DNA from 3 places in the Ferdinandcohnia sp. GQ5 genome. Region 3 is predicted to be linked to each of the others. Evidence: predicted binding sites of a transcription regulator. Region 3 holds the regulator's gene; each other region holds the start of a gene.
What was found. The regulator Rex, encoded in region 3, represses fermentation and respiration genes when NADH is low (regulators of the CRP and FNR family bind a similar motif). The targets are predictions, from matches to a motif close to TTGTGAAATATTTCACAA.
Positions count from the first base shown of each region.

Region 1: a site for Rex is predicted at 5,643-5,660, ahead of AC6CHV_RS13220 (DUF2249 domain-containing protein). Genes of this name have one in related genera too.
Region 2: a site for Rex is predicted at 4,181-4,198, ahead of AC6CHV_RS16035 (hemerythrin domain-containing protein). Genes of this name have one in related genera too.

Region 1 is NZ_JCAXEW010000009.1:201,698-212,220, reverse strand. It holds gene AC6CHV_RS13255 (cbb3-type cytochrome c oxidase subunit I) at 1-457, opposite strand, end outside; gene AC6CHV_RS13250 (cupredoxin domain-containing protein) at 472-996, opposite strand; gene modB (molybdate ABC transporter permease subunit) at 1,133-1,786, opposite strand; gene AC6CHV_RS13240 (Crp/Fnr family transcriptional regulator) at 1,959-2,663, shown strand; gene AC6CHV_RS13235 (TIGR04053 family radical SAM/SPASM domain-containing protein) at 2,705-3,829, opposite strand; gene AC6CHV_RS13230 (DUF5316 family protein) at 4,165-4,458, opposite strand; gene AC6CHV_RS13225 (molybdenum cofactor guanylyltransferase) at 4,599-5,204, opposite strand; gene AC6CHV_RS13220 (DUF2249 domain-containing protein) at 5,354-5,584, opposite strand; gene AC6CHV_RS13215 (hypothetical protein) at 5,786-5,923, shown strand; gene AC6CHV_RS13210 (cyclic nucleotide-binding domain-containing protein) at 6,082-6,771, shown strand; gene AC6CHV_RS13205 (DUF2249 domain-containing protein) at 6,893-7,132, shown strand; gene AC6CHV_RS13200 (DUF2249 domain-containing protein) at 7,132-7,338, shown strand; gene AC6CHV_RS13195 (hypothetical protein) at 7,353-8,594, shown strand; gene AC6CHV_RS13190 (metal-sulfur cluster assembly factor) at 8,610-8,909, shown strand; gene AC6CHV_RS13185 (metal-sulfur cluster assembly factor) at 9,126-9,434, shown strand; gene yjfP (esterase) at 9,481-10,248, opposite strand; gene AC6CHV_RS13175 (Cof-type HAD-IIB family hydrolase) at 10,401-10,523, shown strand, end outside.
Region 2 is NZ_JCAXEW010000012.1:160,011-170,533, reverse strand. It holds gene AC6CHV_RS16050 (nitrate reductase subunit alpha) at 1-2,943, opposite strand, end outside; gene AC6CHV_RS16045 (hypothetical protein) at 2,927-3,211, opposite strand; gene AC6CHV_RS16040 (hypothetical protein) at 3,311-3,622, opposite strand; gene AC6CHV_RS16035 (hemerythrin domain-containing protein) at 3,662-4,087, opposite strand; gene AC6CHV_RS16030 (nitrate/nitrite transporter) at 4,413-5,915, opposite strand; gene AC6CHV_RS16025 (ABC transporter ATP-binding protein) at 6,166-7,065, shown strand; gene AC6CHV_RS16020 (ABC transporter permease) at 7,067-7,807, shown strand; gene AC6CHV_RS16015 (sensor histidine kinase) at 7,813-8,949, shown strand; gene AC6CHV_RS16010 (response regulator transcription factor) at 8,946-9,548, shown strand; gene AC6CHV_RS16005 (YueI family protein) at 9,659-10,108, opposite strand; gene AC6CHV_RS16000 (hypothetical protein) at 10,248-10,523, opposite strand, start outside.
Region 3 is NZ_JCAXEW010000032.1:5,079-15,601, reverse strand. It holds gene AC6CHV_RS25290 (VOC family protein) at 1-81, opposite strand, end outside; gene AC6CHV_RS25285 (flavin reductase) at 173-781, opposite strand; gene AC6CHV_RS25280 (VOC family protein) at 802-1,740, opposite strand; gene AC6CHV_RS25275 (MarR family transcriptional regulator) at 1,886-2,314, opposite strand; gene groL (chaperonin GroEL) at 2,764-4,392, opposite strand; gene groES (co-chaperone GroES) at 4,448-4,732, opposite strand; gene AC6CHV_RS25260 (CPBP family intramembrane glutamic endopeptidase) at 5,076-5,801, shown strand; gene AC6CHV_RS25255 (YdiK family protein) at 5,805-6,014, shown strand; gene tatC (twin-arginine translocase subunit TatC) at 6,050-6,799, opposite strand; gene AC6CHV_RS25245 (twin-arginine translocase TatA/TatE family subunit) at 6,816-7,007, opposite strand; gene AC6CHV_RS25240 (redox-sensing transcriptional repressor Rex) at 7,043-7,702, opposite strand; gene moaC (cyclic pyranopterin monophosphate synthase MoaC) at 7,731-8,213, opposite strand; gene AC6CHV_RS25230 (ABC-F family ATP-binding cassette domain-containing protein) at 8,347-10,281, shown strand.

The DNA of each region.
Region 1 (10,523 bases), on a different contig from region 3:
AGAATCCCACACCAAGTATGAGCATACCACCTAAATATAATGTTGCCCCCGCCATCTCCCATCCACCAGCAGAGATAGCTGGTAGCGGATATAAAAACGTCCAAGCTCCTGCAAAGTCAAATACAAATATTCCTACCAATACCATTAGGACACCGATTATAAATGTGATAAAATTTGTGATTAAAATTGCTTTGCTTAATTTTACATATTTACTTAAGAAGAACCACATGACTGCAGCTGCGGCTAATGCTGCGGCCCCTATCATTCCCGTTCCATGGACGGTCATAATTTCATAAAAGAATGCAGGGTCCACATCAATCATTTTTCCTTGTGCAAGTAGCATTAAGACTCCGAATACCATCATTGAAAAAATGATGAGGCTTCCTGTTAATAGATAAATAGCGATTGTTTTGTTTCGGGAGTTATTTGTCGCTCCCATTACCATATTAGTAGACATTGTTAACCCCCTCCTTAATTTGTTACAACAATTTCACCAACCATGAGATGGTGAGCAAGCCCACAGTATTCCATACATAATATTTGATATGTCCCAGGCTCCGAGAATGTGTAGTAAACCGTATTAGTATAATCTGGCATTGCCTGAGTCTGTGCTAATAAATTCATGTCTTTGTCATAGATACCAAAGCCATGGTTAACATCTGAGCTTGTGATATCGAATTCAATTGGCTCTCCCACTTTGAATTCCATTTGACTCATGTTCCATCCAAATTGAACGGCTTCAACATCGACAATGACTGGATTTTCTTCTTGTCCATATACCGGTCTTTCAAATGGAAGATCCTGGAGTGTAAAATACGTTAAAGTTCCAAATACAACGAGTAGAACTAAGAAATAAATCGTTCTAAAACGGTACCATTTTTTCTGAATTGGTTCATACTCTCTTTGTTTATTGGTTTTTAATACGACGGTAATAAAAATAACTGTAATTAAGGCCATTAAAATAATGGAAAGATACCAAGCGGCTGTTTGGTACAAAGAAACCCCCTCCTAATTTCTCTTTTCAGCAAGATTGTCACATATTGCTCGGCCATAAATCTGTTAAGTTTGTCACAAAATGGGACTGAAACAAAAAAAGACACATTCTTGTCAAGAATGCATCTTTTTATAACGACTATTTAATTAAGTAGGTTAACGCTAGCATTAGAAATGAGATGAAGACCGTTGTTAATACCCATAGCCAGGCCAATTCCATATTTCCGCTATCAATGGCAACATAGATTGCTGTTGGTAGTGTTTGTGTTTTTCCTGGTATATTGCCCGCAAACATCAAAGTTGCACCAAACTCCCCAAGTGCTCGAGTAAAACTCAAGATAAAACCCGTTACAATTGCTTTCAACGATAAAGGAATCGAAATGAACAGAAATATACTAAATTCATTTGCTCCATCCGTTCTTGCCGCATCCTCAATATCTGTATTTACTGTTTGAAATCCCGTCTTTACAGATTGGTACATTAACGGAAATGCAACGACAGAAGAAGCAATAACAGCTGCCAACCACGTGAACATAATCGGTTGTCCTGTTAATTTCTCAAGGAACATTCCTACAAAACTATTTCGTCCAAAAATCACAATTAATAAAAAACCAACAACCGACGGAGGCAGAACCAGTGGCAGCATTAATACTGTTTCCAGAAAGAGTTTGCCTCTAAATTGCTTATGTGACATCCATTTGCCTATGATTAAGCCTAGAAGTAAGACAATACAACCGGCCGTGATAGCAATGATTATCGATAGTTTAATAGGTGACCAAAAAGTAAGTTCCATTATGCAAACCTCAATTGTTTAAAATTGTTCAAAAAGTCAGGAATCCTTATTTTCTAAGGTATTATGCTTAATAAATGAAGGATGTGTGATTTATTATACACCTAATGTATGCCTAACATTATATGATTTCCTTAGAAACAAGTATAGCATTCCTATATGGAAGGTGGTACCTATGAGTAAATTAGCTTTACATCAATCAACTATTTCAGATGAATTAACCGAACTTCTTAAATCAGCTAATCAAGTCATCAATATGAAAAAAGGAACCTATTTATTTCGTGAAGGAATGAAAGCTTCTGAACTCTATCTGATTCTATCGGGGCGTGTAAAAGTAAGTAAAGGGACATCGGATGGCAATGAGTTATCGCTTCGAATCTGTAGCCAAAATGAAATCGTTGGGGAGTTGACCCTATTTACAGATCAACCTAAATATTTATTTGATTGCAGGATATTGGAGGATTGTGAAATTGCTGTAATTCAAAAGGATGAATTAGAAAAAAAACTCTTTGAAAATACAACACTAGCATTTGAATTTATGAAGTGGATGAGTGATCATTTCCGAAAAACACAAACAAAGTTTAGAGACCTTGTTTTATTAGGCAAAAAAGGAGCATTATATTCCACATTAATTAGGATGACCAACAGCTATGGGGTGGAAAAGGAAAACGGCACTTTAATTGACCTACGTCTGACCAATCAGGAACTAGCTAATTTTTGTGCAACCACAAGAGAAAGTGTAAACCGGATGCTGCATGATTTACGAGTGAAGGATATCATTTCTGTTCAAAAGGGCTATATCACTATTCACGATTTAGGATATATAAAAAAAGCAATACAGTGCGAGGAATGCCCAGCTAAATATTGTAGTATTGAATAACCTAAAGAAAAGACCCACGGGCTCCATGGGTCTTAGGTATTTTAATGTAATGTTCTTTCTTTTTTACGAAGTGCTTCAGGAATATATACACAGAATGGTTCACTCTCCATGTAATCGCCTGTCATGGCATATGCACGAGAACGGGATCCACCACATACATGTCTAAATTCACATACTCCACATTTCCCTTTATATTTGTCAGGATTACGCAAATCTTTGAAGATTGGGGATTCACGATAAATTTCAGCAAGTGGGGTCTCACGAACATTTCCTGCTTTTACAGGTAATAAACCACTCGGATACACATCTCCAGTATGAGAAATAAAGACGAATCCATTCCCATCGTTTACACCTTGTGGCGCTCTTCCAAGTCCATCAATTTGCCCCGTTTTCCCTTGCATAAGGGCATCTTCATAGCGGATTTGTTGTTTTGCATCCTTTGTTTCACGCAATTTTGATTGAATAACTACACGGCGATAGTGTTGTGCAGCAGTCGTTTTTATATCAAATTTCACACGTTTACTAAGGTCATACAACCAGCGAAATACCTTTTCATGTTCAACTGGAGAAATCATATCCGTTTCTTTTCCACGACCAGTAGGTACTAGGAAAAAGACGCTCCATAATACACAATCGAGGTCCTCAACTAATTTTGCCATTTCATCTAATGCATGGACATTGTATCTTGATATTACAGTGTTGATTTGAATTGGAATTTCAAGTTCATGTAAATATTTAATGGCTCTCATTGTTAAATCGAATGAACCATTTGTTCCGCGGAAATGGTCATGAATTTCAGCAGTTGGACCATCTAAGCTAAATGCCCAGCGAGCTAATCCTACTTCTTTCGCCTTTTGAATGGCTTCTTTTGTTACATTTGGTGTTGCACTTGGTGTCATGGAAACGTGCACACCTTTTTTAATTGCATATTCGGCAATGTCATAAACGTCAGTCCGCATTAACGGGTCCCCACCTGTGAATACAAGCATCGGATTATTCATCTCATATATTTGGTCGATTAGCTTTTTCCCCTCTTCAAAGGAAAGCTCTCTAGGGTCTCTTTTATACTGGGCTTCGGCACGGCAATGTAAACATTTTAATTGGCAAGCCCTTGTAAGCTCCCAAATCACAATAAATGGAACTTCGTTATAGTCTCTTTCAAACATGAGGCAAACCTCCCTTGTTAATGTACACATTTTAGCATTATAAAATAGTGAGCAATGTGAGGTACATCACAGGAAACGGAGGTGTTTAAAATTGTTCACAAATTAAGAAAAGCGTAAGCACCTTGAAATTGAACGTCTACTTACTACTGCCACGTCCTGTGGCAAACGTAGACGCCAGCACATCGTGTGCAAGTCCGAAAAGCATAAGAAAAGCTGGCGAGAAGGATGCATTTTATCCTTCTTGACTGATTGGCTTATGACCTCAAGGGGGTAGGCGATGGAGCTAGACAACAAAAATATATGAAATTGAAATGAAGAAATATTCTTTGAAGAAATTAAATGTAATTGAGGGTTAACACTACAGCTACAAGTAGGTTTGGAGCCCCCAAGAGGAAAAACAAATAGGAATATCGAATTCTTGTTTTGCGTTCTTTTTTGCTTTCGGTGTAATAGTTCGCTCTGGCACGATCGCCACTTACAAAGGTATCAGATACAATTCCTGCAAGTAAAAAACATATTATACCCAAAGTCCCAGAAATAACTGAATATGTTTCAAATTGACGAGTAGACAAACCAATTAATAGTAGAAGTCCAGAGGTTACTATACCTAAAATTAAGCCTACTCTCAAACATAATCCCTCCTTAAAGATAGCTCAGATATTATTATTTTATCACATTTTTCAGAAAATTATGAGTGTTAGACTTGAATAATAACAAAGACGTTGCGATGTAATATGGCAACGTCTTTGTGACATATATCGTGTGATCCTCAAGTCGGCTTATGGTTTATTTTTTCATATTCAGTTTTATTATTGATATTCTCAAATTCCATACCTTGTAGCTGAAGATCTTGGTCGGTAACAAATTTTACATTGCAAGTGCCTAATAACTGTGTCATTTTTAATTTTTTATCTTTAAGTAATTGTTCAATCTTTTTTGCGACTCTAGCATGATACACGGCAATTAATGGCTGTTGTCTGTCATTTATAATGGGTACGATTGCATCAATACTTTGATCATTGGTAAAAGTAATAAGCTGCTTTACTAGATTGTCTGTAACAAAAGGAGTATCACAAGGTAAAATTACATACCAATCTGAGTTTGTTTTCTGCATGACTGTGAATATGCCAGCGAGTGGTCCATTGCCCTGAAATTCAGGTAAATCCTGAATTATGGAAATCGAGGCTTCGTTTCGAAATTGCTCTTCTAATACAGGATGGCTCACAATATAAAGTTGGTCCACGTTATCTTTTAATGCATCAACTGCATATTCGTAAAAATATTTGTTTTGAAATTGCGCAAATGCCTTAGGGCTTCCGAATCTCCTTGATTCCCCCCCAGCCAAAAGAACACCTATGAATGTCGGGATTTTCATCAGTAAACACCCTTTTGATTTTTTCTTCATAGTAGCATGAATGAAACAGCCTACCAAACAAAATTCATCATGAATCAAAAAAAGTGTAAACAAAGCCTTTAAAGACCATGCCTACACTATGTAAGAGATTGGAATCTGCGATTGATTTTTTATTTTTTACCGATTGCAACGCGCCATACTTCTGGTCCCTGTTCAAGGTATTCCCAAGTGAATGCGTCACCACGTTCGATCATAAACTGGTATTGGAGTGGTCTTGGATCGTGGTCATTTGATAGCTCCATGATTTCACCTGGTTGTAAACTATCAAATGTTCTAAAGATTGTTGGATGCTTATCCTTCGGTGCATAATCTGGTGCGTTTACTTTCGCTGCAAATACCATTTTAAAATTCCTCCTTTTGATTTATGGGTCCATTGTACCCGAGTCTTTTTAGACCATGTTGTGAAGCAAATCACTATTTACGTATGTTTTTTATCATATGTTCCGAAAACTATGCGATAATTAGATTAAATGAATATCCCACGTAAACATCTTGTCATTCTTCATGATTGTGGAGTTTAAAAGAATTAACGGGGTGAACACATGAAGGAATTTGTAGGCAAATGTAAGGAATGTGAAAAAGATATTTTTTGTTTAGATGGTTTTATTAATGGTGTTGTATTAGATGATAAAAATGGAATACTTTGCTTTAATTGCGCTGAAGAAAAGCATGATAACTAAGCTAGGAGTTTGACTCCTAGCTTTTTTGTGTCCAATTTTTGAACATTGTTGTCATCCTCACCGACTATGATTTATATCACTGTTTTAAAAAGTGGAATTGTTACACTAAATGTTGAGTAACCGCATATATAGTTTATTTTGAACAAGGAGTGAGACAGATGGGATTGCCATCGATTCGTGAACAATTGAAAGGAGTACCCTTGTTTCGGGAACTAACATCAGAAGAACTCGACCCAATTGTAGAAATTTCACAGTCACGATTATATAAACAAAAGATGTTTATCTTTATGCAAGACGATCCACTTGATCGTGTATTTTTCATCCAATCTGGAAAAGTAAAAATTTACAAGTCTGATATGCATGGGAAGGAACAAATTGTTTCTGTTCTAGAAGCAGGAGAAATGTTTCCTCATGCTGGCTTTTTTCGAAAAGGCGGATATCCCGCACATGCCGAAGTAATCGAGGATTCAAATATCATCTTCACCCCCATTGATAAGTTTGAAGACATATTGCTAAAAAATCCTGAGCTTTGCATAAAAATTTTTAAAGTGCTTGGTGAAAAAATAATAGACCTCCAAAAACGTCTAGAAGAACAAATTTTGTTAAGCACCCAAGAACAAATCATAATGCTTTTACTTCGTCTATGTAGGAGTAATGGTGAAAAGACTGGAAATCGCTTTAAACTTACAACTCATTTTACAAATCGAGAACTCGCTAATATGATCGGAACAACTCGTGAATCAGTGAGTCGAACGATTTCTGTTTTGAAAAAGAAGCATATTGTTGACTTGACTACAGACGGTTATTACTTATTAGATCATATGAAACTGCATGATGAGATTTTCTAAAACTAACTTTCAGCCTAATTGACAATCCTAAATAAAATTTGCATTTGTGATTCAGGTCACAACGTTTCTCATTGAAAATGATTATCATTAGTTTATAAACGTTGATAAGGGGGACTTTCAAGTGGAATCAAAAGTAGTAGAAGTAGATGTTAGGGAAGATCTTAAAAATAAGATTGAGCCATTTCAAAAGATTATGGAAGCCGTTAAACCTCTACAGAATGGAGATACATTCATCTTACATGCTCCATTCAAACCGACTCCTTTATTTCCTATTTTAAAGGCAAAAGGGTTTTCAAACGAGGTAGAGCAAATTGATAAAAAACATTGGAAGGTTACCTTTACTAAAAGAGGTGACAAATAATGATATTAGATAACCGAGGTCTTGAGCCACCAACTCCAATGATGCGAACGTTAAAGGCTCTCGAGAAACTAAACAAAGGTGAAACATTGACGATTATAAATGATCGTAAACCTATGTTTTTATATGAACAGCTTGAAGAACTTGGTTACAAGCATATAACAGAACCACATCCTGAAGGCGGCTTTCAAATTGAGATTACAAAATAAGGAGCTGCTTGATCATGATACCTCAATTATCAAATGAAACAAATATCAGGCTACCACTTTCTTTCATTTTATTTAGTGTTGCGGCATTGGTCACATCCCAAGTCATCCTGCTATTCAATGGACATATGGTGATTGATGGGAACTTTAGGGCCCCTGCCATTCTATCATCAGCTCATTTACTTATTCTTGGTTGGGCCTTAATGGTTGCGATGGGGGCAATGTATCAGCTTATACCGGTAGCATTTTTGACTCCGATTTGGAGTGAAAAATTCGGATTTATTCAATTTTGGATTACGGCAATTGGGTTTGGCGGATTTGGCATCACTCTTTCTTTTTCACCAGCCATTTCTATTTTTACAGGATCACTCGCTATAATTGGAATATTATTATTTCTTGTTCAAATGTTTATGACAATGAAAAAACAGGCAAAGAAAAACATTCTAACTGCATTCGTTGGTAGTGCTCTATTTTGCTTGTTACTCACTATTTCGTTAGGAATTCTATTGATTGTTAATTTAGGTGCTGGAATAGCTCACCTAGATCATTTTGCTGTTCTAAAAAGTCATATTCTACTAGGTGCCGCAGGATGGTTTACATTTTTAATTTTCGGCTTTTCCTATAAAATGGTTCCTATGTTTTCGTTAGCACACGGATTTTCGATGAAACTATCAAGTTGGGTTTATTTTGTTTATGCCCTCGGACTTGTTGTAACCATTTTCAGCTTTATTACTGAATTGAACCTAATGTTACAAGTTGGTATGGTTTTGCTTTTTGCTGGTTTCGCCTTATTTTCTTACCATATTTCCACTATCATCAAGGTTAGATTAAAGAAAAAGCTTGATAAACCATTTATTTTTTCATTAATTGCCATTTGTTTTGGCTTAGTTATTCACTTTTTCGGAATGGTTCTTGCTCTCTTACCAGGGTATTACAAATTATATGGTGTACTAGTCTTTCTTTATATCTTTTTATGGGTTGCAGGTAGCATTCTTGGCTATTTATATAAAATTATTCCTTTTCTTTGGTGGACACATAAATATAGCAAACAGATTGGTAAAAGCGATGTTCCTACTTTAAAACAAATGATTGATGAAAAAATGGCAATACCCATTTTTACAGGTTTCGTTGCTGGTTGTATAGTCGTAATTTTGGCCCTTGCCACAGGACAATTGCTTATCTTTTCGATTGGTCAAAGTATTGTTGTCGCTTCAGCATTCTTTTTCAGTTACAGCATTATAAGGGTTCTATTTAAATAAAAGGGGAGAAACATAATGGAATTAAAAGAAAAAATCCTTGAGCAGTTAAAACAAGTGATTGACCCTGAATTAAATATTAATGTTGTTGATTTAGGACTTATTTATGAAATTAATATTAAAGAAAATAATAATGTGTATATTGAAATGACGCTAACTACACCTGGTTGCCCACTACATGATAGTATTACCAGTGGAGTAAAGCATGCAGTTGCCTACCTTGAAGAAGTAAATGATATAGAGGTTTTAATGGTATGGCATCCTGCTTGGTCCCCTGAACGGATGTCTGAAGCTGCCATGAAGCAACTCAGAGGTTAACTATATTTAGCAAAATGCAGGGGATTTCACATTCTTAGATTGTTTCGTTATACTTAAGAAAAGCGCAAGGCGCCGTATATCGGCGACAAGCATAAGACGAGCGCTGACAGAAGGTGTTCTTTACCTTCAGAAGCGATTGGCTTATGACCTCAAGCCGATGGCACCTGGAGCTAGACACCTTTTAAATAAGCTATTTCTCGAAAGGAGAGGTTTTAAATGGATGAAGCTTTAAAGGAAAATATGTTGGGGGCGCTTGAACAAGTGGTAGACCCTGAGTTAGGAATTGATATTGTTAACCTAGGTCTTGTTTATGATGTGGATATGAACGATGAGGGTGTCGCTCAAGTTACAATGACATTAACATCCATGGGATGCCCACTTGCTGGAACGATTGCAATGGATGTAAAACGCGTTCTTACTGAATTGCCAGAAGTAAAAGACGTAGATGTTAACATCGTTTGGAATCCACCATGGAACAAAGATATGATGAGCCGGTACGCTAAAATCGCACTAGGAATCCGATAAATCAAATGAAAAAGAACGTGTCGACTGTGGCACGTTCTTTCTCTTATTATAGATGCTTTTTAAACCATTCAACAGATGCGAGTAGTCCTTCTCTTGTCACTTTATGATCTGCTCGTGTATCAGCAATAAAAGATAGATTCTCCTCTTTCCCCTTATACAGTGGTTTAATTTTTTGGTAAAATTCATACGTGTATTTGAAAGGAACCATCTTGTCTTTTTCACCATGCCAGAAAAACAATGGTCTTCCGTTTACTTTTTCAGGTTGCATGCTTAAATCATATTTCCGTAATTCCGCATATTTTTCTTCCAACTCTGCATCTGAGAAAGGAAGTTCAATGTCAAGTCGCTTTAATTCCTCAATTTGCCCCCGACAGAACTCTTCATAATATGGACTACCCATTAAACTTACTGCTGCCTTTATCCATGGGTATTGGGTCAATGCCCCTAATGTCACGATACCTCCCATTGAAGTACCTGCCACACCGATTCTTGCCTCATCGATTTGGCCTTGGTTTAGCAGTTCGTCCTTAATGATTTGAAGTTCTTTAATTTCATTGACGACAATATCCCAAAACTTAAAATCCATTTCATGATCATCTATGCCTCTATCTCTTTCACCATGATAGTCAGCTTCAGGCAATAATACCCGAAATCCTTGTTCTGCATAAAGATAAGCATAGTGTAAATTATGTTCTTTCGCACTGCCAAATCCATGAACAAAGAGAATTAACGGTAACGCTTCGTCTTTTAACTGATTTTTAACAATATGTAATGCTGGTATTTCTGCATATTTCTTATTTTCGATAATAATCATCTTTTTGTATGTACTCCTTTTATGAAAACTTTTGCCATCCTCTAGTGTATCATTTGTTGGAAGTTTATTGAAAAATATTGACTTTTCAATTGACGATTATTTTAATATCTGTTTAAGTTAAGGAAAGAGATAAGGTTCACAAGGAGATTGATATGACTAAACAACATTTAATTGCACTTGACCTAGATGGTACTCTACTAAAAGATGATAAAACGATCTCAAAAAGAACAAAAGACGCTTTAGAAGAAGCCAAAAAAGCCGGCCATATGGTGATG
Region 2 (10,523 bases), on a different contig from region 3:
TTCCTCACGCTCTTTAGCAATATGTTCAAGCTTTTTCCCAGTCTTTTGCTCCATTGATTTCCAGCCTTCAACAGCACGCTTCCCATTCGTTGCTCCTGACATGAGAAGAATTGCATTAATTGCTTGTACATCTGTGTACAAGGACGGGTAGCCTTTTCCAACTCCTTCATGTTTGGACGGTCCTAGGCGATTTAATAAGGATTGGTACACTTTATCCCCAGGAATTTTTACACCTTTCGTTCCATAACCATTTTTAATATTCGGTCCGACTGTTATCCACATGTCATACACATTTGGATAATCACGCTGCACATAATTAAAGTTCGGCATTGTTTTTCCCGGAATTCCTTCTACTTCACCCTTGCGCCAATCTTTCACTTTTCCAAATGGCTGAGCAATTTCATTGATTGTGTCATGAGCGAGTGGTGAAATGACGAGATCCTCTTGGGCCGGCAGATGTTCTTTTGCAAGTTCGGAAAAAGCCTTTGCTATTTCGCGGAAGGCATCCCAGTCACTTCTTGTATCCCAAGGTGGACTAATCGCGGCGTTAAATGGATGTACAAATGGATGTAAATCCGTGGTACTGATATCCTGCTTTTCATACCATGTTGCAGCAGGCAGGATGATGTCAGAGAACAATCCTGAACTTGTCATCCGAAAGTCCATACTAACGAAAAGATCTGTTTTTCCTTCCGGCGGTTTTTCCGAAAGCTTAACATCCTTAGGTTGCCACGACTGTTCAGGATCCGATAACACCGTATCCTTTGAACCAATCAAGTGCTTTACAAAATACTCATGGCCTTTTCCGCTGTCCCCTAATAAATTGGAGCGCCAATTAAAGAAGACTCTTGGAAAATTTCGGGGATCGTTCGGATTTTCCATGGCAAACTCTAGGTTTCCATCGACCAACTGTTTCGCAATATACTCCGTTACAGCTTTGTCATCACTATGTTTTGCACGAGCATCCTTCATGACATCAAGCGTGTTTTGTGACAAGGATGGGAAGCTTGGTAACCACCCTAGGCGTGCAGACAGCGCATTAAAATCAGCCGGATGCATATTTGAATACTGGCTACCCCAGTCCGTTTCTCTTTCATCAAAGTCATATTCATAGCGGAACTGCTCCGTTGCAAAATAGAAAAAAGATGTTCCGTTCATAAAACGCGGCGCTTTTACCCAGTCATTGGCAAATGCAATTTGAGAGAAGCCCTCTAACGGACGCACCTTTTCCTGTCCAACATAGTGAGCCCAGCCTCCACCATTCACACCTTGTGAGCCTGTAAGTAAAACTAGATTTAATATAGAGCGATAGATTTGATCACTATGAAACCAGTGATTTGTACCACCGCCCATTGCAATCATCGACTTACCTTGTGTTAATGCCGCATTTTCAGCAAATTCACGCGCAACTTGGATGACGTGTTCCTTTTTCACACCTGTAATACTTTCTTGCCATGCAGGTGTATAGGGTCTTGCAGCATCATTATAGTCAGTCGGATAGTCTCCCTTTAACCCGCGGTTTATACCAGTATGTGCGAGCATCAAGTCATACACAGTTGTTACAATCAACTCATTACCGGATTGGTCCTTCATACGTTTGATTGGAACACCGCGCTCAATTTTTCCGCCCTCTTTTTCTGCAAAATAAGGGAACTCTACCATCGCTACTTCGTCGCAAATCTTAATAAAGCTAAGCTTTGGATTGATGCTTGTGCCGTCTTCTGTTGTCATATCAAGATTCCATTTCGAGCTACTATCCCATCTGAATCCTTGACTTCCATTTGGCACGGCGATTTGATTAGAGTTCTCGTCCCAAACGACTGTCTTCCATTCACCAAGCTCGTGTTCAGTGGAAAAATCAGAGGCACGCAGGAACCGGTCTGAACGGTAGTTCTCTCCTTTTTTAGTAAGGGTAATCAGAAACGGTAAATCTGTGTATTGCTTCGCATAATCACGGAAATAAGGTGTTTCTTTATCGACATAAAATTCTTTTAAAATGACATGAGTCATAGCCATTGCAAGTGCTCCATCTGTCCCTGCTTTGGCAGGCAACCAGATATCAGCGAATTTATCATACTCCGCATAGTCTGGACTTACTCCAACTACTTTCGTTCCGTTATAGCGTGCTTCCACCATAAAGTGTGCGTCAGGGGTTCTTGTTTGCGGAATATTCGTACCCCAGATAATGAAATATTTTGTATTGTACCAGTCACCGCTTTCTGGCACGTCAGTTTGATCGCCCCAAACCTGTGGAGATGCTGGCGGCAAATCTGCATACCAATCATAGAAACTAAGAATGGTTCCACCGATTAGCGATAAGAATCTTGTTCCACCTGAATAACTCACCATCGACATCGCTGGAATCGGGCTGAAACCTACTACGCGGTCGGGACCATATTTTTTTATCGTATAAATGGTCGATGCTGCAATCATTTGGCATATATCTTTCCAATTTCCTCTTACGAAACCACCTCTACCGCGGGCGGATACGTATGATTGACGTTTTTCAGGATTGGTGACGATATTTTCCCAAGCTTGTACAGGGTTGTCCGCTTTATTAAGCTCATCCTTCCAAAGAGCGAGAAGGTCACCACGTATATATGGATATTTCACCCGAGTAGGGCTGTATGTATACCATGAAAAGCTCGCACCACGTGGGCATCCGCGGGGCTCGTAATCTGGGAAATCATCACCAGTAGATGGATAGTCTGTTTGCTGAGTTTCATAGGCAATGATTCCATCCTTCACATGGATCTTCCAGCTACATGAACCTGTACAGTTCACCCCATGTGTGGAACGGACAATCTTATCATGGGCCCAGCGATTGCGATAAATTGATTCCCAGTCACGCGGGCGTGGATTTTCTTCTGTCCAACCATCGTTAATACGCTCTCCACGCACTAAATGCTTTAGCGAGTGGAAGAGACTATTCTGTTTTGCCAAAGTCTCCATCCCTTCCCTTTAGAATATTTGCCAATGGGTTAAAATCTTCACCCACTAACCTGAAGCTTTGCGTTCCCGCTTGGAATTCTTCGAGGAAGACTTTCCAGCTTGATGCATTTGCTGCGGCGAGAATAAGTCGCTGAAGTGTACTAATATCCTGGATTTGATAGATTTCTTCAATTATTTTTCCAGGGATGTCACCAAATCTCATTCTTAGAACAGCAATCAAATCTTCCCGATCATCAATTAACAATACGTCATTCTCCATTGAAAACAATCAATCAACCCCTTCCTTTTTTTAATAGAACCTATCACTCTTTGTTCCTTGAAAGTATTAGAGTCAGTAGAAATTTTTATACTAATAGCTCTATAGTTTAATCATCTTGTAATAGTCGGAAATCAACTGATTCTTGCATTTCTCTGCAGTTTCCTTAAAAAAGCTCATAACCTCTTCATCCGGATTCTCTGCCTGTTCAAAACTTACGAAGCCTGTGACAGCTTGTGAAAATGATTCAGAGAATCGCAAAGTGAGCTCAAACCCTTTTTCCTGCTTCACAACTGTGGCGTAGATGTCATAAGAATGAATGTTATATGCTAAAAATGTTTCAACCATTTTCTTATATAAGTTGGGAGCCGCAAAACGCAGCATCTTTTCCTCAATTACATCTTTTTTACCCATTTACATCCCCTTTCCTCTATTTCCTAATTTTTCATTTTATTATTCGTTAGATGCTAGCAGTTTATTCATTTCATCATCATTATGGATTTCATCGATGATAATTAGGCTATCTAGTAGTGGAATCATCCGGTAATCCGCTTCTTGTGTCTCAAGGCTTTTCTTCATCGTTGCAACTATGCGGCGCATTAAATCATGGTCACGGGTTAATTGATTCACTAGTTTTTCAAGTTTCGGGTTTTGTTCAATTATTTCTTTGTACAATCCTTCTTCTTCGGAATCCGCATGCTTGAGTGTTCTTGATTCCCAATGGTCAATTGCAATCTCCGCCACTTGTAATGCTTTTTCCTTATCTCCTTGTTCAACACACTTTCTAAATAGATTTCTAAGCTCCTTCGCCTCATGAAGTGCCGCCTCGTGTATCGCGGAATGAGAATCTGTTTTTCGTAAACTTGGTCCTGTTGACATGACTATCATCCTTTCATCATTTACAAAAGATTATTTTTTCTTCCTTCATAATCCTTTCCATCTTAATTCCCGTTAAACTTACGAGCTTACATTTTGCGAAAAATGTCATAAATTTGGGTTGCGAGTTAGTTGGAGTTGAAAAAGGGGTGTTTTCGAATTGGGGTTAATTTCGTAAATCGTAGATATGCGTTTTATTTTGGATAATTGCGCTTTATTTCGTGGATTTGCGTGTTATTTTTTGTAATTGCGTTTTATTATTAATATTTGCGTTATAAAGTGGTTCCACCATCATAAAAAGAGCCGAGGTTTGAACCCCAGCCCTTTATCATGTCTCCTGTTTTTCAGTCAAGTCGTTAAAGAGACCAACATAATATTTAACCTCGCCGGCTTCATTTTTCACTTCACTAATGGTTAGCCATTCTCGATAAAGCTCTTTGTTTTTTCGTCGATTCCAAATCTCTCCCTGCCAGAATCCCTTCGAGCGAATTGAATCCCACATTTGTTCATAAAACGCAGCATCATGCTTTCCTGAACGGAGAATACTTGGGGATTTTCCGATTGCTTCGTTCGGTTCGAATCCGGTAACCGTTGTGAATGCATGGTTAACTTTTTGAATAATGCCTTTCGGATTCGTAACCATCATTCCTTGAGCAACATTCTCGATAAGCTTTGCCTCAAGTTGAATTCTTTCCGTATAGAACATCCACACAACGAATACAGAGCTTAATAGTGCAAACATCGCGAGCGACATAAACCCGATCGCATAGTGTCCCGTCATACCAAACACAATTGAGAGAACAATTGGTGGGAAGAAACCACCTAATCCCCCCATTGCGGACACAATTCCGTTAACAATCCCAGCTTGCTTCGAAAAATAATATGGGACGAGCTTGAAGATTGTTCCGTTCCCAATTCCCGCAAATATAGAGATGAGTAAACAGCCTATTGTGTATAAAACAATATCGGGTGTAAACGCCAAGAGCACGCCTGCGAACGTGATCACATTAAAAACAATAAACAAAATGAGATACGGATTAAACTTATCCCCAAGCCAACCCCCAACTGGTCTTAAAAGGGTAGCGAGTGTAATAAACCCAGCTGTTCGTAATCCTGCGTCGACCGAGCTTAATCCAAAATGAGTGACTAAAAAGTTCGGCAAGTACACTGTAAACGCAACAAAAGAGCCAAAGGTTACAAAATAAAATAAGCTGATGAACCAAAGCTTTTCATTTTTATAAACGTTTTTTATCTGTTCACTTAATGGTTTATTTACTTTAGGTTCATTACGGTCACCAAGCAAAAAGTTTAAAAGTGCAAATAAAATGACAGGTATTAAAAACAAGCGAACCGTACTTTGCCACCCAATGCTAATTGCAAGCGCTGGTGCTGCAAATGAAGTGATTGCAGTACCAATATTACCTGCACCATAAATCCCGTTGACAAATCCATGACGTTCCTTCGGATAGTACTTCGGTAAGGAAGTAACCCCAATCGAAAACAGGGCTCCCCCAATACCGAGAAGAAGTCCTCCTAGAATCAAATCAAACATGGAATCAGCAATACTGATATAAAAAATAGGAAGGATCAGGATAACAAATCCAAGGAAAAACAACCATCTGGCCCCAAATTTATTTGTCCAATATCCTAATAGTATTCGCATCAGTGAACCCAAGATGACAGGAACGGCCGTAACCATAGCAGTCTGGTTATCGGTTAAAGGTATATCCTGCTTAATGCTCGACATTAAGGAAGAAAGAATCACCCACACCATAAAACCTACAACCAAACTTGAGGTTTGAAGTGGCAACTGCAACTTTTGCGTCTTCATACTTTCGTACTCCTCCTCCAAACAATCTATATGTATTTTCCCTAGTTTACGGAATTTCAAGAAAATCAAACATACTTTTTTCCCGTGAGTCAGAGGTGGGTCAAGGGGACAGGTCCACTGTCCCAGGAAAAAAATGGCGGGACAAGGAACCTGTCCCTGTGTCCCAGATGACAATTGTCATGTAGGTTGATGACATTATCCACTAATTTTGGTGGTCCTTCGGTTTTACAATGATGGTGGAGGTGTTTTTATGGAATCTATTATTGGAGTAAACCAAGTTAGTAAGTTGTTTAAAAACAAGATGGCTGTTAATCAGGTTTCCTTTTCAATTCAAAAGGGTGAGGTTGTTGCTATTCTAGGGCCAAATGGGGCTGGGAAAACAACAACCATAATGATGATGCTTGGGATATTGGAGCCAAGTGATGGGAGTGTTCAATTATTTGGGAGTCATCCAAAGAAACAAGCCGTACGGGAGAAAATCGGAGCATTGCTGCAAGAGGTAAGTGTGATTGATGCACTAAAGGTACGGGAAGTTATCCAGCTTTTTAGAAGTTATTATCCACACCCTTTATCATATGAGGAACTAGTTGCTTTTACTGGATTTACAAAGGATGAGTTACAAAAACGTGCCAATAAACTTTCAGGCGGTCAAAAACGACGACTTGGCTTTGCGCTTGCTATGGCAGGAAACCCTGATGTGTTATTTTTTGATGAACCCACCGTAGGAATGGATGTAACCTCAAGAAAACTATTTTGGAATACAGTGATCGATTTGAAAGAACGTGGTAAAACGATTCTATTTACAACCCATTATTTACAGGAGGCCGATGATATTGCCGAAAGAGTCATTCTCTTTCATGAAGGAAAAATAATCGGGGACGGAACCCCCAAAAGTATAAAGGCAAGGTTATTAAAACAGTCTGTTTCTTTTACGCCAATTTCTGCAATTAACTATGAGGAATTAATAAATCTTCCGCATGTAACAGATTTGTATGAAAAGAATGGTCGGATATTTTTATTAACGGATCATACAGATGGAGTCCTAGCCTCTATTTTTTCTCAGAAACTTTCCGTTGAAAATATCGAAATTGAACGCGGACGTCTCGAGGATGCGTTTGAACAGCTAGTAGAAAAAAGGGAGGTAATCTAAAATGAACGGTTTTTTGATGCAATGTAAGTTCGAGGTTTTGAGAATTTTCCGTAATCCCTACTATGTATTTTGGTCATTGTTCATGCCCATCGTTTTTTACGTCGTTTTTACAAGAATTTTTAATTCAGGAATGGACGATCAGCAGTTATGGCAAGCTCATTATTTAATGTCAATGGCTGCGTTTAGTGTGATGGGATCCGCTATTATGACACTAGGCATCCGGCTCGTTGAAGAAAGAAAACAAGGCTGGTCGATGTTTATGAGAATTACTCCATTATCTGACCAAGCCTATTTCGCTGCAAAGATGGTCGGTCAAACGGTCATTCATATTTTTTCGATTCTTATTATCTTTACTTCAGGCGCAATTATTAACGGTATCTCACTCACCCTTTTTGAGTGGTTAATGTGCGGAATGTGGTTACTATTTGGCTCGTTGCCTTTTCTTGCTATAGGGACACTCGTCGGAACGATGAAAAGGGTAGATACAGCCTCTGGCGTCTCGAATATGATTTATATGGTTCTTGCTCTATGTGGTGGAATGTGGATGCCGATGGAGATCATGCCTAATTTCGTTCAATCAATCGGAAAATGGCTCCCTTCCTATCACTTTGGCAGTGGTGCTTGGGAAATTGTTCGTGGTGGTCAACCAGAATGGATTAATTTTACACTTTTGGTTGGGTATCTCCTTCTGTTCATGGTAATATCAGGTTATACAAGGAGAAAACAAGAAGTGGCGGTGTAAGCTGAATGCTGCAAAACATAAAAAAGTTTCGGATCTTTCCTGCTAGGTACGGATTCTTTCCCTATATCTTTTTAATTTATCTTGTCATGCCTGCCTACTATGTTTCATTGGAGAACGGTTGGAAACAAGTTGCTGGGATTGGCCTGCTGCTATTGTTTCTCGTAACCTATCGACAACTATATAACACTTCCGATAAAAAAACCTACGCATATTGGTTAGTTATTCAAATTATTTTGGTTATGATCCTTGCAATCTCTTATAATCTTTATAATTTATTCTTAGGGTTTTTTCCGGCTCATTTTATTGGCTGGTATCAAAAAAAAGTTTACTTCTTTCGCGCATTAGGGTTCTTTACACTTTCAATTATCATTCCACTTCTGATTCATTGGGATTCGTTGATTTTAGAGTCGATGTACTTCTATGGAATTTTTATTATCATTATGATTGTTTCACCATTCGGTATTCGCTCAATGAATAGCCGTATGGAGCTCGAAAAAAAACTCGAGGAAGCTAATGAACAAATTGAAGAGTTAGTGAAACGAGAAGAACGGTTAAGGATTGCAAGAGACCTTCATGATACGTTAGGACATACTCTATCAATGATCACTCTAAAAAGTCAGCTCGTTCACAAATTGATAAGTAAGGATATTGAAAAAGCTAAGCTTGAGACAAAAGAGATTGAAAGAACCTCTCGCACTGCTTTGACACAAGTAAGAGAATTAGTATCTGATATGAGGGCAGTCACCATTGCAGAAGAACTAATTGAAACCGAGAACATCTTAAAAGCTGCAGGGATTTCTTTTGAATTTGATGGAGATTCAAAACTAGAAGATGTTCCATTGCTTACTCAAAATATCCTTAGTTTGTGTCTGAAAGAAGGTATTACCAACGTCGTCAAACATAGTGAAGCAAATAACTGTACTGTACATTTATTGAAAAAACCGGGCGAAATCGAACTTTCCATCTCTGATAATGGTAAAGGATTAGATGAAAAGGCTGCTGACGGTAATGGTTTAACAGGAATAAAGGAGCGTTTACAATTAATCGACGGTTTCGGAGAAGCTATTTCGCATAATGGAACAAAATTAATGATTACTGTTCCAATAATTGCAAGGGAGAAAAAGGCTGGTGTTGGTTCTTGATTAGAGTAATGATTGCCGAGGATCAGGGCATGCTTAGAGGGGCTTTAGGATCTTTACTAGATTTTGAGGATGATATTGAAATTGTTGGGGAAGCATCCAATGGAAAAGAAGCATTGAAGCTGATTCTATCTCTAAAGCCCGATGTTTGTTTAATGGATATTGAAATGCCTTATATGAGCGGACTCGAAGTAGCCCAGGAAGCAAAAAAACATTTTTCCACATGTAAAATCATGATATTAACCACTTTTGCCCGTCCAGGTTATTTTGAGCAAGCAGTAAAAATTGGCGTACACGGGTATATGCTAAAAGACGGATCCGTTGATGAGCTTGCGGAATCCATTCGCAGCGTTATGAAAGGAAAACGTGAATTTGCTCCTGAACTAATTTTTGGTAGCATCAAAGATGACAATCCATTAACTGAACGTGAACAGGACGTACTTCGATTAGCCTCAGAGGGAAAAACATCAAAAGAAATTTCATCACAATTATTTTTATCAGCTGGAACTGTCCGGAATTATATGTCCGAAATCATTAATAAACTTGGCGTAAAAAACCGCACCGAAGCCTGCACCGTTGCAAAAGAAAAAAGATGGATCTAAATCTTAGTTTGGGTCAGAGGGACAGGTCCCCTGTCCCAGGAAAATAATGGTGGGACGCGGGACCTGTCCCTGCGTCCCATAGTCGCAAGCTACAAAAAAGGGACTCTTCCCTACTTTTTAAACGTCTTTTTAAAAAGTGAGAGGAGTCCTTTTTTTTCGGATTTATTCTCTTGTGGTAGTATGGGTTTTCTTTTTTCAGTTATATAAATATCCTCTTTATCGATGGCATGATCGAATGCAAGTACTAGCCCGAGGTCCGAATTGTAATCCTTGTTCGTGACAAGTGTGTACTCCATGTTGTTTGTACTCGCTAGCTTCACATATTTGGATAAAAAACGATAATTCATATGACCATTTAAGTACATATGTACCCCGGTGTTTTTTTTACATGCATCCTGGATTTCTTGAATTACCTTATTTTCCCTAACTTGTGATTGGGTTAAGGCTAATAATACACGTTCCCTAATGGTTCCAAGAAATTGTTTCCGTTCTTCTGGTTTTATTTCCTTTGCCCCATGTATCCCCTGCTGAAGATAGTCATCTACATTCTGCTTCACCATACCGTCCTCCCCTTTTCGCTCGCCATTATTATTTCCAATTATAACAATATCTTGCTCCTTTTATGAGTATTCTGTTCAGCACGTCTATGTTCATCAGAATATCCAATGTAAAATGGAGCATCCACCGATGCCCCATTACTTAAAACCATATTAGATAATAGATTATCCCAAAAAGGACCGCCACCATCATTATGAGGACGCCTCTTTTCTTATTTTCCCCCAATAATAAGATACCTGATAAAAACCAACCGCTTGCTAATAAATAGGCACCGATATGTTTTACTAAGGCAATATCAGCAATTAGTCCTGAAATAAATAGGAGTATCCCTATGATACGCAAGCTTTCTTCCCAGAACTCGAAATTTTTAATATCTAAAAATCGATGCCGTTTCTCTTTTTTTGCTTTATTGTATAC
Region 3 (10,523 bases):
TACACCTGCATAAAAATCAATATTTCTCTGTGGATCGTTAACCATTGCTGTTATATGATGAATGCCCGCTGTTCTTTGCATCTCATTCCCTCCATTCAATAGGGACAGAGGGACAGGTCCCTCGTCCCCGTTTTTAGAATCGATGGTTTTAAACTTACCTGTCCTCTAGACTTTACTTAGGTCGTTCTATCTCAAATAGATCTCCGATTTTTGCATAGTTGGCACCAGCCAACCGGCTCACGGCAGCTAACCCTCGAGGATCAATTCTCCCTTTTGAGTAGATATCATCTTCAATATGATATTGAACAACTCTTCCTATGATAAAATCACAACCTGGAGAATTAACCCCACCCAGTTCTAAAGATTGTTCCAATACGCACTCCAATCGAACCTTTGCTTCTTTCACTCCAGGAACAGAGACCTTTACACTTTCAATCGATGTTAATCCCGCTAATTCAATCTCACTTTGATTTGGTGGTAAACTTGCAGCTGTTTTATTGATTTTTTCAACATTTTGTTCATCCACAATATGGACTACAAATTCCTTTAACGATGCAATGTTTCTAGCAGTATCCTTCTGTCTGCCCTCTGTACGTTGTATTGACAATGAAATCATCGGAGGATTTGAGGAGACAATATTAAAATAACTAAAAGGTGCACCATTTAAGACTCCCTCTTCAGATAGAGTTGTAACAAATGCAATAGGCCTCGGAATAATACTTCCTATTAGAAACTTATAATTTTCTCTTTCTGATATGGAAGTAGGGTCAATTGAAAGCATGGGATTCATTCCTTTTCAAATTAATCTAGTTTTCTCACCTTAATAGGAATTAAACTGTGTTCGAGCTGCTCTCTATATTGCTCATATTGTGCAGGTAACATTAATTGTTCTCCCATTGTTTCGTGTGATTCATCATGTGCGAATCCAGGAGGATCTGTTGCAATTTCGAATAGGATTTCTCCATGTTCTCTAAAATAAATGGCATTGAAATAATTTCTGTCTTGTACTGGAGTTACACCGTAGCCATTTTGAGCAACATATTTTTGCCAATCTAATTGGTCTTTGTCATCACTAGCTCTCCATGCGATATGGTGAACTGTTCCAACACCCATTTGGCCTCTGCCAGTTGAAACAACTTTAAGGTCGATGATATTTCCAATATCTGCAGAAGAACGATAACGAACAAAATCTCCTTCTTCATCTACTTTTTCAAGACCCAATACTTTTTCGAGTGTTTCAGCTGTTTTATCTGGCTTTGCTGAAAATAATGTAGCGCCGCCAAAACCTTTTATTGCAACGTCAGGTCTTACATCTCCGAACGTCCAAGTATTGATTTCGCCTTCTTCTCTCTCAACGATTTCTATGTGAAGTCCATGTGGATCATCAAACTCCAAATATATTTCTCCAAATCGTGTGATTTTAGTGTAAGGAATATCAAACTTTTCTAACCTCGATTCCCAAAAATCCAATGCTCCTTTAGGAACAACATAAGAAGTTACACCTACTTGACCGTCCCCAATTTTTCCTTGATAAGCGTCTGCCCAAGGGAAGAACGTAATGATTGTCCCTGGTTTTCCACCTTCATTTCCAAAATAAAGGTGATACGTACCTGGATCATCGAAATTTACTGTTTGCTTTACTAAACGTAACCCTAAAACTCCTGCGTAGAAATCTATATTTTCTTGTGGATGACCAACTATTGCTGTAATGTGGTGAATCCCCTTTGTCTTTTTACTCACTTTTTACCACTCCTACTTTTTTTTGACTAATTTACTATCATGTTTTACTAATAAAATAAAACCATTCTATTTATATATAATCTTCAATTAAAGTATCTTTATCCCAAGACATATGACAAAAAAAATATATCCTTACTACTTTGAACTACTTTTCTACCTTTTCTTTTACTCTTTTTAAAAAATCTACCAGAGTATCTACCTCATTAGAGGTTAGTGAATCAAAAACCCGATCTACAAAATCCTCATGTTCAGGCATTATTTTATTCATTATTTCAAATCCAGCATCAGTCAACGTTACATGTATAGCACGTCGATCATCCGGACAAGCACTTCGCTTTAAAAACCCTTTTTGTTCTAACCTATCTATTACATATGTCATTGAACCACTTGTTATCAGGACACTCTTACCAATCTGTTGAATTGTTTGTTTACCTTTGTGAAAAAGAACTTCTAGAACTGAAAACTCAGTTATGCTTAAGTTATTTTTCATCATATCGTCTCTAATTCTCTCTTGGAGTGCTCTTGACGTTTGCATTAAAATCAAAAATGGTTGGTTTGTGCATTTTCTTGCCACACTAACACCTCCTAAAAGATAATATCTCAGATTTAATTATCTTGAATTCAAGATAATAATATAACATAAAAAAGCATGTGTCAAATGTTTTTTGTAATTAGCAATTCCTCTGCTATATTGCAATTTAGTTTTAGTATAACTTTTTATAAAGAGAAATTACTTTTAACAAATAAACTCTCAAAGGAGTATTTAGGTGAAGAAAAAGTTTGCCTCACTAGCATGGTACAGTTTTCCAAAAGGGCCCCATAAAAAACGAATTCCATACAAGGAATTCGTTTTTTGCCTATACGTTTATGTAATATAACCGAAGAAATGAAAAAGAAGCCCCCCACAAGTTCCAACGAACTCATGAGAAGCCTCTATTATTTCGCCTCAATGTTAGCAAAATGTTAGCATTCCACTCTTATCTTACTCAAAAACCCTTATATATCAAGGGCTGGAGGACATGATTACATCATGCCGCCCATTCCACCCATGCCGCCCATGTCAGGCATTGCAGGAGCATCTTTTTCTGGTAGGTCAGCAATTACTGCTTCAGTTGTTAAGAACATAGCTGATACAGATGCTGCGTTTTGTAGTGCAGAACGAGTAACTTTAGTTGGGTCAACGATACCAGCGTCGATCATGTTTACCCACTCGCCAGTTGCTGCGTTGAAGCCAATACCAATTTCTTCGTTTTTCAAGCGTTCAACAACTACAGATCCTTCAAGACCAGCGTTGTGAGCGATTTGACGAACTGGCTCTTCTAGAGCACGAAGTACGATGTTCACACCAGTTGCTTCGTCTCCAGCTAATTCGATAGCAGCTACTTTATTGTATACATTCACAAGTGCAGTACCACCACCAGAAACGATACCTTCTTCAACTGCTGCGCGAGTTGCGTTAAGTGCATCTTCAATACGAAGTTTGCGTTCTTTTAGTTCAGTTTCAGTAGCAGCACCAACTTTGATAACTGCAACTCCACCAGCTAATTTAGCTAGGCGCTCTTGTAATTTTTCTTTGTCAAATTCAGAAGTAGTTTCTTCCATTTGAACACGGATATTGTTAACGCGAGCTGCGATCTTGTCAGATTCACCAGCACCTTCAACGATAGTCGTATTTTCTTTTGTTACTACAATCTTAGAAGCGCGACCTAATTGAGTGATGTCAGCAGATTTAAGGTCTAAACCTAAATCTTCAGTGATTACTTGACCACCAGTTAGGATAGCAATATCTTCTAGCATTGCTTTACGACGGTCACCAAATCCAGGAGCCTTAACAGCTACTGCATTGAATGTACCACGAAGCTTGTTCACAACTAGAGTTGCAAGTGCTTCACCTTCAACATCTTCAGCGATTAGTAATAATGGCTTACCTTGTTGAACTACTTGCTCTAATACTGGTAGGATTTCTTGAATGCTTGAAATCTTTTTGTCAGTAATTAACACATATGGGTTTTCAAGAACTGCTTCCATTTTATCAGAATCAGTTACCATATATGGAGAAGCATATCCACGGTCAAATTGCATACCTTCTACTACTTCTAGTTCAGTAGAGAAACCTTTAGATTCTTCAATTGTGATAACACCGTCGTTACCAACTCGCTCCATTGCTTCAGCGATTAATTGACCAACTTCTTTGTCATCTGAAGAAATAGCAGCAACTTGTGCGATAGACTCTTTACCTTCAATTGGTTTAGAAATAGCTTTTAATTCTTCAACAGCTGTTGTTACAGCTTTTTCAATGCCTCTACGAACTACCATTGGGTTTGCACCAGCAGTAACGTTCTTTAAGCCTTCACGAATCATTGCTTGAGCAAGAACTGTTGCAGTAGTAGTACCGTCACCAGCTACATCGTTTGTTTTACTAGCAACTTCAGCAACTAGTTTTGCACCCATGTTTTCGAATGCATCTTCTAATTCGATTTCTTTAGCAATTGTTACACCGTCATTTGTGATAAGAGGTGAACCGAATTTTTTCTCAAGAACAACGTTACGTCCTTTTGGTCCTAATGTTACTTTTACAGCGTTTGCTAAAGCATCAACACCACGAAGCATAGCGCGACGAGCGTCTTCACTAAATTTAATTTCTTTTGCCATTCTTAAGCCCTCCTCAAAAAATTAAGAATCTATGATATAAAATGCTGTTTTTCTATTAACCGATTACAGCTAAAATGTCGCTTTCGCGTAATACTAAGTATTCAGTACCTTCATATTTCACTTCAGTACCAGCATATTTTGAGAAGATAATGCGATCACCAACCGCAACCTCTAAAGCTACTCTTTCACCGCTGTCTAATACACGACCTGTACCTACAGCAACTACTTTACCTTCTTGAGGCTTTTCCTTTGCAGAATCTGGTAATACGATTCCGCTTGCAGTTTTTTCCTCTGATTCAACTAGTTCAATAACAACGCGATCACCTAATGGCTTTAACAAGTGAAACAACCTCCTCAAATAATATAGATAATTAGTTTCGTCTTCTTATTAGCACTCAACTCATCTGAGTGCTAACACAATTATTATATTAAATAATCTCTACTTATTTTGCAAGTCATTTGAGATAGAAATTTACAAAAAAGTTCAATTTTATCATGCGAAACTTGGCCCACCTATCTATCCTATGTTATATGCAGGAAAAATAAACCAACAAATTACTTTCTTCAATGAAAATTTGAATTTGCATAATACTAATGGATATAAGCGAATATATGATACAATACAAAAAGTGGACAAAAGTATAAAAACTTGATATTTATTCCAACTACTAAAGGAGATTTTCATGAAAGCTCGTTATTGGTATGTCATTTTAACTTACATTATCATGCAGTTCTCTGGAATTTTAGGTATCCCGCTTCTATTGCTTTTAGGCATCGGAGATGATGTTGACCCGAATACGATTATTGCCCTTTGGACTGTTATTAGTTTTGTGGCGGCACTTCCGATTGTTTTATTTTTATTAAGACAAGATATTAATGAAAGACATCAAAATCTTCATCGTTCTTCAAAAGGAGAAGCGATTGGATGGGCAATAGCAGGTATATTCATGGCAATGACTGCTCAGGTTATTGCAGCTAATATTGAGATTCATTTGCTTGGTATTGAGGCTGGTTCTGAGAACACCCAAGAAATTATGGCCTTGGTAAAATCTCTACCACTGCTTATAATCGTAGTTTCCATTATTGGGCCAATCCTTGAGGAAATTATCTTTCGCCAAATTATTTTTGGTTCCTTATATAAAAAATTTAACTTTTTCATTTCTGCCCTGATTAGTTCGTTAATCTTTGCAGTAGTGCATATGGACTTTACGCATATTCTGATTTATACAGCGATGGGCTTTACCTTTGCCTTCCTTTATGTACGGACAAAACGGATTATCGTTCCAATCTTTGCACATGTTGCAATGAATACTTTTGTTGTAGTGGTTCAAACGATTTTTGCAGATGATATAGAAAGGATCATGAAGCAAGCCGAGAAGCTGCAACAGACATTTATTGGAGGCTTTTAATTTATGCGAAGAACTTCACCTTTTGTAATGGGCATCATTTACACGCTAATGGGGATTCTGTTTACCTATATTGCGATTAATAGTGCAACAGAGACCGTTTGGAACTTCTCTACCATCCTTCTAGCACTTGTCGCAACATTCGACTTTGGTGTGGCTATCCGAATGTTTGTCCTTCACAGTAAAATAAAAAAGATCTCAAAAACAAAAAAATAACCTCACAACGGAGGTTATTTTTTTTATAGACTTCCCTACTCTATCGAATTTGCCGCTTCCATTTCTGCTTTTAGTGCCTTCCTGTAGGCACTTTTTGATACAAGAATACTGATTTCATATAATCCGAATAACGGTACTGTAACCATTAAATGCGAGATTATTTCAGGAGGTGTGATTAAACCTCCGATGACTAATAGAATAAAATACGCGAACTTTCGTATTTTAGATAGAAACATCGGTGTTACTATTCCCAATCTTGTTAAAAACATCACAATAACCGGCAGTTGAAACAAAAAGCCAAACGGTAAAGTCAATTGCAACAGGAATTGAAAATATTCGTTAATTCCAATCACCTGATTTATATCAAGGCGTACCGCTAACCTTGTCATAAAGTTCACTACAAACGGGAACAAAATAAAGTAGGAGAAAGAAACTCCTATTAGAAAAAGGATTACCGAAAGCGGAATATAACTCAAGGTTACCTTTCTTTCCTTTTCATATAAGCCAGGACTGATGAAGGCCCAAAGTTGATAAAGGAGAAAAGGAGATGAGATAACAAGGGCAATGATAAAAGCAAATTGCATATAGATTTTAATTGGATCTGTCATACGAAAAGCATTCATTGTCAGCTCTTTTGCTTCCTCTGCATTTTGCAAATAGAGAATAACTGGCTCTGCGAGAAAAAAGCTTCCTAATGCAACAATGAAGAAGAAAACGACTACGTAGATCAGTCGTTTTCGTAACTCTCCAATATGATCATAGACGGACATTTCTTTTTCATTCATGTGACTCATCCTATCATTACTTCACATCTTGAGTTTCATTCTTCTTAACATCATCATCGTCATCGTCTGCTAAACCTTTTGTTGCGTTTTTAAACTCACGCAATGTATTACCCGCTGCTTTTCCTAGTTGAGGCAACTTCTTCGGTCCAAAGATTAATAACGCTGCAAATACAATCAATAAAATACTACCGAATCCAAGACTTCCCACTGTAAGTCACCTCCCTACAATTATAAGATCTATTATTATTCTTCACTTGAATCATTTGAATCATTTGAATAATGCTTTAAGAAATATACAAGGGCTTGTAGTTCTACGGCCAAATCAATATGGTGAACCCGAATATGTTCAGGCACATTGATTCGTGCTGGGGTAAAATTAAGAATACCCTTGATCCCTTTATTAACCAAGCGGTCTGTAATCGACTGAGCTGCCCCAACCGGCACCGTTAGAATAGCCACCGTTACATCATCAGGCAATTCTTTTTCCAGGTCATCAAGATGGTGTACCTTTACTCCACCAATACTACTACCTACCTTATTATAATCCACATCAAACGCAAGCTCAATTTTTGTATTATTATTTTTTGAAAAATTATAATGTAAAAATGCTGTACCTAAATTCCCTACACCGATTAAAGTAACCTTCGTTAACTCGTCTTGATCTAAGGTCTTACTAAAAAAGGATAATAAATAATTGACATTATAACCATACCCTTTTTTTCCCAATGCTCCGAAATAAGAAAAATCTCTCCTAATTGTTGCGGAATCAACCTTAACCGCATCACTTAGTTCTGCAGATGAAACCCTCTGTTTTCCTGAGGCATGCAAATTTTTCAAAAATCGATAGTAAAGTGGCAGCCTTTTGGCAGTTGCTTGTGGTATTTTTGATTGTTCAAGATTCACCTTAATTCCTCCACTAACTTGGAACTAACTATAGCTCCCTTATAAAATCTCCGTTCTTTCCACCTGTTTTTTCAGCCAAATAAGTTGGTCCAATGACCATTCCTTTATCAACCGCTTTACACATATCATAGACAGTTAGCGCACAAACAGATGCAGCAGTAAGTGCTTCCATTTCGACACCTGTACTGCCCTTTGTTTTAACTGAAACCGTGATATTTAAAATATATTCATCTTGGATTGTCCAGCTAAAACGTATATCAACGCCCTTTAATGCCAATGGATGACACATCGGAATTAACTCTGACGTCTTTTTGGCTGCCATAATCCCGGCAACCTGAGAAACAGCAAGGACATCACCCTTACTAACCTCATTATTTATTATTTGCTCATAAATGATTTTATTTACAGTAATACTTGATTTTGCAATTGCTGTACGGACAGTATCTGCTTTTTCCGTAATGTCGACCATCTTGGCACGACCTTGCTCATTAAAATGGGTAAATGATGACATAAACAAACCCTCCCATAAACTATACACTATTTTAACACATCTGTCTTTGATACATCTGTGAACAATATCATTGCAGTTGCTCTAATTAGACAATATAAGATACACTGATGATAGAAACAAGAGGTGAAATAACATGATTTTACTACAAGTAAATCAGCTCAAAAAGTATTTTGCTGCTGATCTTATATTATCGAATATAAAGTTAGAAGTACAAACTCGTGACCGTATTGCCATCGTTGGACGAAACGGTGCTGGAAAATCAACACTTTTAAAAATTATTGCTGGCCATATGTCTCATGATGGCGGTGAAATTATCAAACCGAAAAGTGTTACCATTGATTACCTCGCTCAGAATACAGGACTTGAATCGAGTTTGACCATCTGGGAGGAAATGCTAACTGTTTTTGCCTCCTTACAAAAGCTTGAAAAAGACCTTAGAGACTTAGAGGTTAAAATGGGAGACCCATCCCTCTTTGAAAATCCGGATGATTACCAAAAATTACTTGAAGAATATGATCAGCTACAGGTTGATTTTAAGGAAAAGGGAGGCTATCAATACGAAGCTGATATTCGATCCATTCTACATGGTTTTAATTTTACAGAAGAAGACTACCAAACCAAAATATCCAGCTTAAGCGGCGGTCAGAAGACACGCCTTGCCCTTTGTAAACTATTACTAACCAAGCCTGATCTGTTAATCTTGGACGAGCCAACTAACCACCTTGATATCAACACACTTACGTGGCTAGAACAATATCTACAAGGATATCCTGGAGCACTATTAATCGTATCCCATGACCGATACTTCCTTGATAAAGTGGTCAACCAAGTTTATGAAATTTCAAGACACACAAGCACCAGATATGTCGGTAACTATAGCAACTATTTAAAACTCAAGGCTGAAAACTACGAACTTGAGTTGAAAAAATATGAAAAACAACAAGAAGAAGTGGAAAAGCTAAAGGATTTCATCGCAAAAAACCTAGTTCGAGCTTCAACCACCAAGCGTGCCCAAAGTAGACGAAAGCAACTTGAAAGAATGGAGCTAATGGACAGGCCATTAGGTGATGAAAAGTCAGCTTCCTTCCGATTTGAAATCGAGAGGCAAAGTGGAAATGACGTACTAAGTGCAAAAGATATCACCGTTTCGTACGAAAAAGGCAAACCGATAATCAAAAATATTAATTTCAATATTTACCGTGAAGATAGCATTGCTTTAGTGGGTCCAAACGGAATCGGAAAATCAACCTTACTAAAAGCAATTATTGAAAAACTCGACAACGTAGAGGGAACATTTCGCTTTGGTTCACATGTGACCATCGGTTACTATGATCAACAACAAGCGGACCTCAACTCGAACAAGCGAGTTTTAAATGAATTATGGGACGAATACCCTCTTAAAACTGAAAAAGAAATCCGTACGGTTCTTGGAAACTTTCTCTTCTCAGGGGATGATGTGTTAAAAACCGTTTCAACCTTAAGTGGTGGCGAGAAAGCAAGACTTGCCCTTTCGAAGCTAATGATGGAGAAATCTAATTTTCTCATTCTTGACGAGCCTACCAACCACTTAGACCTTGATAGTAAGGAAGTACTTGAAAATGCTCTAATTGATTATCCCGGTACAATCCTTTTTGTTTCCCATGACCGATATTTTATTAACCGCATTGCAACAAAAGTGTTTGAGTTATCTAATGAAGGACTTACAGAATACTTAGGTGATTATGACTACCACCTTGAAAAGAAGTTTGAAATGGAGGAACTCGCAAGGCTAGAAGCCCAAGAGTCAAAGAACACCAAACGTGAAGTGGTCCAAGAAAAGACATCCTATGAACAAGAAAAACAATTAAAGAAGCTTGAGCGTCAAAGAAAACGCAGAATCGAAGAAATCGAGTTGGAAATTTCAACAATCGAAGAAAAAATCGAAGAAAATGAACAGCTTCTCTGTGATCCAGAAGTCTATCAAAATCATGAGGAAGTTCAACGAATTAATGAAGAAAACGAAAAATCCTCAGCAAAACTTGAAGCGCTTATGGAAGAATGGGAATCTCTCCACGAAATCAGTGGATAACTAACATCCTAGAACTTTACACCTATCAACAAAATAAAGATATCCCCATCTCTAATTTTTAGAATGGGGAATTTTTTTGATTATTTACACAAAAAAATATAGTTATACACTATCTTATCCACGTTATCCACATAATCCACACTTATCAACAGACTTATCCACAAAAAGTGTCCACAAATACATATTAGTTATTTCGGTACTTTTTATAAGTTTTCCACAAAACCTGTGATTATGTGGATTAT